One region of the Streptomyces sp. NBC_01257 genome, then DNA from elsewhere that is predicted to be linked to it. Evidence: riboswitches for the same ligand, from Rfam matches in the RefSeq annotation. Region 1 holds a riboswitch; each other region holds the start of a gene.

Region 1 (2,256 bases):
CTGCTGGGACAGGGCGGGAGCGGTGTATCCCAGGCGGGCGGCGGCCCGCGTGATCGAACCGGCCTCCGCGACCGCCACCAGCGCCGCGAGCCGTGTCGGGTCGTACATTAAGCGTTCCTTTTGGCAGACCCAGAAGATTGCAAGTACACGCTAAAGGCTTCCGGGGTCCAGTGTGGAGCCATGGACGCACAACTGACCGCCTTCGTCGGCGTCGCCGCCGGCATGGTCGCGCTGCCCGGCGCGGACTTCACCGTCGTCGTACGCAACGCCCTCGCCTCGCGGTCGGCGGGAGTGGCGACGGCTCTCGGGGTCGCCGGCGGCCTCCTCGTCCACACCGCGCTCGCCGTCGCCGGGCTGGCCGCCGTGCTGGTGGCGGTACCCGTGCTGTTCCGGACGGTCCAGCTCCTCGGCGGCGCGTACGTGCTCTACCTGGGCATCGGGGCCCTGCTCGCGGCCCGGCGCCGGCCGGAACCGGGCAGCGGGCCGGACGAGGAGACCGGTGCGCGGGCCACGAAGGGAACCGGGCAGGCACTGCGCCAGGGCTTCCTCACCAACGCACTGAACCCCAAGGCGCCCGTGCTCTTCCTGAGCCTGCTGCCGCAGTTCGTGCCGGACGGGGCCGCGCCCCTGCCCAGGACGCTGCTGCTGGCCGCGATCGTCGTGGTGCTGGCGCTGATCTGGTTCCCGGCCGTGGCGCTCCTGGTGGACCGCCTGGGGCGGTGGCTGCGCCGGCCGCGTACCGCCCGGGCGATCGAGGGCGGCAGCGGCGCGGCACTCACCGCACTGGGGCTGGTCCTGGTGACCGGTCCGCTGCTGCGCTGACGCGCGGGCGGGACCGGGGGCCGGGACGGAGCAGGGGCCTCAGCGGACCCGCCCGTAGTAGACGCTCTTCGTCCAGATCTTCTCCAGGCGGACCACGGCCCCGGTCTTGGGCGAGTGCCAGATCTTGCCGCTGCCCGCGTAGATGCCGACGTGGTAGATGCTGCGGCCGGAGTGGAAGAAGACCAGATCGCCGCGTTGCCGCTTGGCGGACGAGATGTGGCGGGTCTTGTTGTACTGCTGCTGGGCCGTGCGAGGGAGCTTCTTGCCCACCTTCTTGAACGAATAGAGCGTCAGGCCGGAACAGTCGAAGCGGCTGGGGCCGGTGGCCCCCCACCGGTAGGGCGCCCCCTTCTTCGACGCGGCGATGTTGAGCGCCTTCATCGAATGGGTCGCGGCCTGGGCGTCGGTCACGACGCCGGGAACGAACAGCGTGCCGCCGACGGCGGCGAGTGTCATCACCGAAGCCGTGGTGGCCCGGGCGAGCAGAGACGGGACATGAACCTGCGCAGTCATGCGCAACCCTTCGTCAGCCGCCTGTGAAGGATGACCTGTCGGGTTCGGGCTGGCGAAGTCGCCCGGCCGCGGATGCGGCTTCACCCCGAGGGACGACCGGAAGTCCGGTCGGCCCGTTGTGCTCGGGTCCTCCACTCCTGCCGATCCACTCCTGTCGACCAGGCATCCGGGCGGCGGCAGGACTCGGCGTCCGCCCGGACCGCCCCGCCGCGGTGGCGGGGGCTTGTCGTCCCAGGGATCTTGACTCACCGGGTGCCGGATTTCCGAGGTGAAACGGCGATATGTGAGGCTCATCACGACTGGCCCGTTCGGGTGGACAGGTGAAGTTCAGGTGGATCGCCCGAGTCCGTCGGCCGGTGCCGTACCAGCGACGGAACGGGAGATTTCACCCACTGTCCACCTTGAAAACGCAAATCGAGTTGTCCCTCGTGCGAAGTAACGCCTACGCCGAACGAGCGAGAAAATCTGATCCGCCAGCCGGGCGTGTCGACGCCGGGGAGTTGATCAACTCGGCGGGTCGGGCGGCACGGTGACGCGTCCGGCGCGCCGCTCGCCGTCCAGCAGGCGCAACGCCCGGGTCAACGTGGCTGCGTGGATCTGGGCTTCGCCCCGCTCGTGCATCAACGCGAGGGCGTCCCGCAGCGCGGCCGCGTACGAGGCGAGCGCCTGGGCGGCGCGCAGGGCGCCGTACGTGTCGCCGCCGTGGGACGGATTGATCCGGCCCACCTGGTCGAGGACTTGCAGGTAGCGGTCGATGAACTCGCCCTCGGCACGGGTCAGGGCGGGCAGCGGCGGGAACTCCGGTGGCTGCATCGGCACTTCACCGCGCGGGGTGGGGCGGCAGCGAAAGGTCGCGGTTCTGCACGATGTGGTCGACCAGTCCGTAGGCCTTGGCGCCCTCGGCGTCGAGGATGAGATCGC
Region 2 (2,256 bases), 4.3 Mb from region 1:
AAGAACACCAGGTCACCGGGTTGCAGATCCTCCGTGGCGATCCGGGTGCCCACATTGACCTGGTCCCAGGTGGTCCGCGGAATGTCGACGCCCGCGGCCTTCCAGGCGGCCTGGGTGAGCCCCGAGCAGTCGTACGAGGACGGGCCCGTCGCTCCCCAGACGTAGGGCTTGCCCATCTGCGCCCGGGCGAAGGCGAGGACCTTCTCGGCCTTGGTCGAGGCGTCGGCGTCCGAACCCGAACCTGTGCCGGTCCCGGTTCCGCTGCCCGTCCCCGTGCCGCTGCCGGCCTCCTTGGCGGCCTCCTCGGCCTTGCGCTCGGCCTCGGCCTTCGCGGCTGCCTGCTTCTTCGCCAGCTCCGCCGCCTTGCGCTTGGCCTCCGCCTCCTTCTTGCGCTCCAGCTCGGCCAGCCGCGCCTTCTCCTCGGCGGTCAGTTTCGACAGCAGTGTGCGGGCCTCGGTCAGCTTCGTCTGCACGTTCTGCTTGCTGGTGCGCAGCGTCGCCTGCGACTCGGTGAGCGTCTCCAGGCTCGCCACCGCCTCGGCCCGCTGCTTGGACGCCTTCGCCTGCTGCGTACGGAAGTCCGTGACGGCCTGCTGCTGGCGCTCGCCCATCCGGTCCATGAGGTGCGTCTGGTCGAAGAACGACTGCGGGTCGTTGGCCAGGAAGAAGGTGGCGGTCGGTGCAAGGGCGCCGTCGCGGTACTGGGCCGCGGCATAGGTGCCGAGCGTCCTGCGCGCCTCGTTCAGCTTCGCCGTGCGCGCGGCGACGTCGTCCAGGAGGGTGTCCACCTTGGCGCGCTGCCCGGTCGTCGCCTCCTTCGCCTGGTTGTACTGCTGGGTCGCCGTACCCGCCTGCCGGTACAGGTCGTCGACCTTCTTCTGCACGTCCTCGATGCTCGGCTTGGGCGCCGGGGCGGCCAGCGCGCTCTGCGAGGACAGCAGGGTCACCGAGGCCAGCGCGGCCGAGGTGAGCCCGACGGCCGGGGCGGTGGTGCGCACGCGGGTGCGTGGTTTGCGATGCGACGCCAAGGCCGGCATCTCCTTCCGTGGACCGCCTACCGGGTTAGCTGTCGGGTTCGGGCGGAACGGAAGGCTGCCCTACGGTCCTGGTGGGGGATGCGGACCGATTCACCCCGGTGTTGCGTGTGGGTCCCCGGTTCCGGACTTCTGCGGGAGCAGCCCGGATTCGGCGTGGACGCCCGCTCGGCGTGGATCGCCTCTGGGGGTACGGGCCGCCCGAACGAGCACGCTAGCCAACTCATGGTGTCCCTGTGAAGGTTGATGTTCGATATGCCCGATACATTTTCGTGACCTTGGCGTCGCGGGGTGTCGCGGGGCAGGTGGGGCCGGGGGACCGTCCACCCGGCGCGGTCGGGCACTCGCTCTGCGTGCCCGGCCGCGGGTGCGCTGTTCGTCACTCGGGCCCGGAGTGTCAGTGCGCACGCCTAGACTCGGGAGGCGATGAGCAGCCTCTTTGACGACAGCTTCCTGACCGGCCTCCAGCACACGGAGGAAGGGCCCCCGCCGCCCCCCGAGGACTCCGCACCCGAAGCGGTGCCGGAGGACCTCTTCGCGGGCGTGTTCGACGGCCCCCCGCCGCCCCGCGAGGCGTACTACCGCGACGGGGCACACCGCCCGGTCATCGACGCCGCCGCGCTGCTCGACGGGCTGAACACCGAGCAGCGCGCCGCCGTCGTGCACGCCGGGTCCCCGCTGCTCATCGTCGCCGGGGCCGGCTCGGGCAAGACCCGGGTGCTGACCCACCGCATCGCCCACCTGCTGGCCGAGCGCGGGGTGCACCCCGGCCAGATCCTGGCGATCACCTTCACCAACAAGGCCGCGGGCGAGATGAAGGAGCGCGTCGAGCAGCTCGTCGGCCCGCGGGCCAACGCCATGTGGGTGATGACCTTCCACAGCGCGTGCGTGCGGATCCTGCGCCGCGAGTCCAAGCGGCTCGGCTTCACCTCGTCGTTCTCGATCTACGACGCCGCCGACTCCAAGCGCCTCATGGCCCTGGTCTGCCGCGATCTCGACCTCGACCCGAAGCGTTTCCCGCCCAAGTCCTTCACGGCCAAGGTGTCGAACCTCAAGAACGAGCTGATCGACGAGGAGACCTTCGCCGGACAGGCGACGGACGGCTTCGAGAAGACGCTCGCCCAGGCCTACGCGCTCTACCAGGCCCGGCTGCGCGAGGCCAACGCCCTGGACTTCGACGACATCATCATGACGACGGTGCACCTGCTCCAGGCGTTCCCCG
Region 3 (2,256 bases), 6.7 Mb from region 1:
AGCCCCAGGGTCCCGAGGAACGCGGCGTCCTCGGCCGTGGCGTGCGCCAGGTGGCCACTGCGGTAGAGCCGCCCGAACCGCACCCGGCGGCCGTCCGAGGTGGGCAGCCCGCCCACGTCACGGAAATTGCGGACACCCGCCAGCTCGGGCTCCGTCGACGGGGTCTGCGGCAGCTGCTGCGTCACGGTCACTCCTGGAGGCTCTGCCACCGGCGCGTGTCGCCGACGGGTCCACTCTCGTGACGATACGACATTGATTCCTCGGACAATCATCTCGGTCACGCCCCCGTTTCGCGCCTGCTCCGACCCCTCGCGCGGGGGTCGGTCCCGGGTGGATGTCCCGATCGGGGGAGGGCGGTGGGCATGACATGTCCGTATTGAGGCATTTAGTCGAACATGCCCCGCTTATGCGGGAGATGATGACCCTCTCGTGAGCGGGATCATATCCGTGACGGTGTGTGGTGATGCCGCGGTGGGGTAGTCCGTGCACCGCGCGGAAAGCCAAGATCCGTAATCCACGGAGTGTGACCGGAATTCCGCACCGAATTTCCGGCCCGGAATCCGATGAGGAACCCGTGGCTTGTTTCCGCCGTCCCGGCTCGCTTACGTTCGCTGTCAATCCGGACGGACCGCCTAATCCTGCCGCCGTCCGGAATTCGCACCCACTCACCGCGTGGCAGGAGCGGGGGAACCAGGTAAGCCGCCGACCGGGTAATCCGGCCGGCTCGGGGTGAAGTCGCGCCAGTCGCGACCGGACATCTCCAGTCCGAACCCGACAGCTCACCTCGCAGGCGCCGGAGAGGAAAACCTTCATGCCCATATCGGGTAAGCACCGCCGTCCCAAGTCCAGCACCATCGCCCGTGGCGTCGTCGTCGCGAGTGCCGGCGGAGCCGTCATCGCGCTTCCGCTGCTCGGCGCCACCGGTGCCAACGCCGCGGAGCAGGCCGCTCCCGCGACCTCGAAGTCGGCCGCCGCCACGCACGCCACCCCGGCCAAGCCGGTGGCGAAGGAGCAGGCCGGCTCCAGGACGTACTCCGTGGTCTCCGGCGACTACCTCTCGAAGATCGCCGCCCAGCACAAGCTCAAGGGCGGCTGGGAGAAGCTGTACCAGGACAACCGCAAGGTCGTCGGCGACGACCCGAGCCTGATCTTCCCGGGCATGAAGCTGACGCTCGGCGGCAAGTCCGCGGCGCAGACCTCCACCGGCGCCACCACCCCGTCGAAGGCCCCCTCCAAGGCCCCGGCGAAGACCGAGACGAAGGCCTCCACGGTCTCCAACTCGTCCTCCTCCGACGCCTCCTCCTCCAAGGAGACCTCGGCCCCGGCGACCCAGAGCGACAGCTCCGGCTACGTCCACCCGGTCCCGGGCAACCACACCACCGCCTACCGTGCCTCCGGCGCCAGCTGGTCCAGCGGCAGCCACACCGGCATCGACTTCCCCGTCGCCACCGGCACGAGCGTGAAGGCCATCACCTCCGGCACCGTCGTCACCGCCGGCTGGGGCGGCGCGTACGGCAACGAGGTCGTCATCAAGCACGCCGACGGCCACTACTCGCAGTACGGCCACATGTCCTCGCTCTCCGTCTCGGCGGGCCAGACCGTGACCGCGGGCCAGCAGGTCGGCCTCTCCGGCGCCACCGGCAACGCCACCGGCCCGCACCTCCACTTCGAGGTCCGCACGGGCCCGGCGTACGGCTCGGACATCGACCCGATCGCCTACCTGGCGTCGCACGGGATCAACGTCTGATCCAGCAACACCGGTCCGGTGATCCGGGCCTGAGCAATGCATAGAGGGACGGTGTGCGGCGGCGCACCGTCCCTCTGCTTATTCCCCCTTTACCAAAAACTGACCGGGTGGTCTATCTCACCACCCGTCAACCCCTTATTACGGTCGCGTAGGTCACATTCGGCGGTGCAGGATAAGCCCTTGTGGCAGACGATTCGAACAACATCCAGCAGGGCGTCAACAACAGACAGGGCGCCATCGGGTCGTACGCGGCGATTGGCGACAGCTTCACCGAGGGAGTCGGCGACCCCGGCCCGGACGGAACGTTCGTCGGCTGGGCCGACCGGTTCGCGGTACTCCTCGCGGACCAGCTCCCGGGCACCGGCGCGACGGGCGCCACGGGCCCCGCGCACGGGAATTTCCGATACGCCAATCTCGCCGTACGAGGACGCCTCCTCGACCAGATAGTCGAGGAGCAGGTGCCGCGCGCCAGGGAACTCGCCCCCGATCTGGTGAGCTTCTGCGCGGGC

Evidence for each region. Region 1 has a riboswitch for cyclic di-AMP ahead of OG408_RS05560 (C40 family peptidase). Riboswitches for the same ligand answer to the same signal wherever they lie in the genome.
Region 2: linked by a shared signal. The riboswitch ahead of OG408_RS24255 (C40 family peptidase) and the one ahead of OG408_RS05560 (C40 family peptidase) in region 1 are both predicted to bind cyclic di-AMP.
Region 3: linked by a shared signal. The riboswitch ahead of OG408_RS34940 (M23 family metallopeptidase) and the one ahead of OG408_RS05560 (C40 family peptidase) in region 1 are both predicted to bind cyclic di-AMP.

Annotation. Positions count from the first base shown of each region.
Region 1 is NZ_CP108472.1:1,289,033-1,291,288, reverse strand. It holds gene OG408_RS05570 (LysR family transcriptional regulator) at 1-108, opposite strand, end outside; gene OG408_RS05565 (LysE family translocator) at 181-822, shown strand; gene OG408_RS05560 (C40 family peptidase) at 862-1,335, opposite strand; cyclic di-AMP (ydaO/yuaA leader) riboswitch at 1,339-1,510, opposite strand; gene OG408_RS05555 (hypothetical protein) at 1,840-2,148, opposite strand; gene OG408_RS05550 (ATP-dependent Clp protease proteolytic subunit) at 2,156-2,256, opposite strand, start outside.
Region 2 is NZ_CP108472.1:5,568,227-5,570,482, forward strand. It holds gene OG408_RS24255 (C40 family peptidase) at 1-1,037, opposite strand, end outside; cyclic di-AMP (ydaO/yuaA leader) riboswitch at 1,036-1,201, opposite strand; gene pcrA (DNA helicase PcrA) at 1,461-2,256, shown strand, end outside.
Region 3 is NZ_CP108472.1:8,000,292-8,002,547, forward strand. It holds gene OG408_RS34935 (tyrosine-protein phosphatase) at 1-185, opposite strand, end outside; cyclic di-AMP (ydaO/yuaA leader) riboswitch at 649-808, shown strand; gene OG408_RS34940 (M23 family metallopeptidase) at 812-1,747, shown strand; gene OG408_RS34945 (SGNH/GDSL hydrolase family protein) at 1,930-2,256, shown strand, end outside.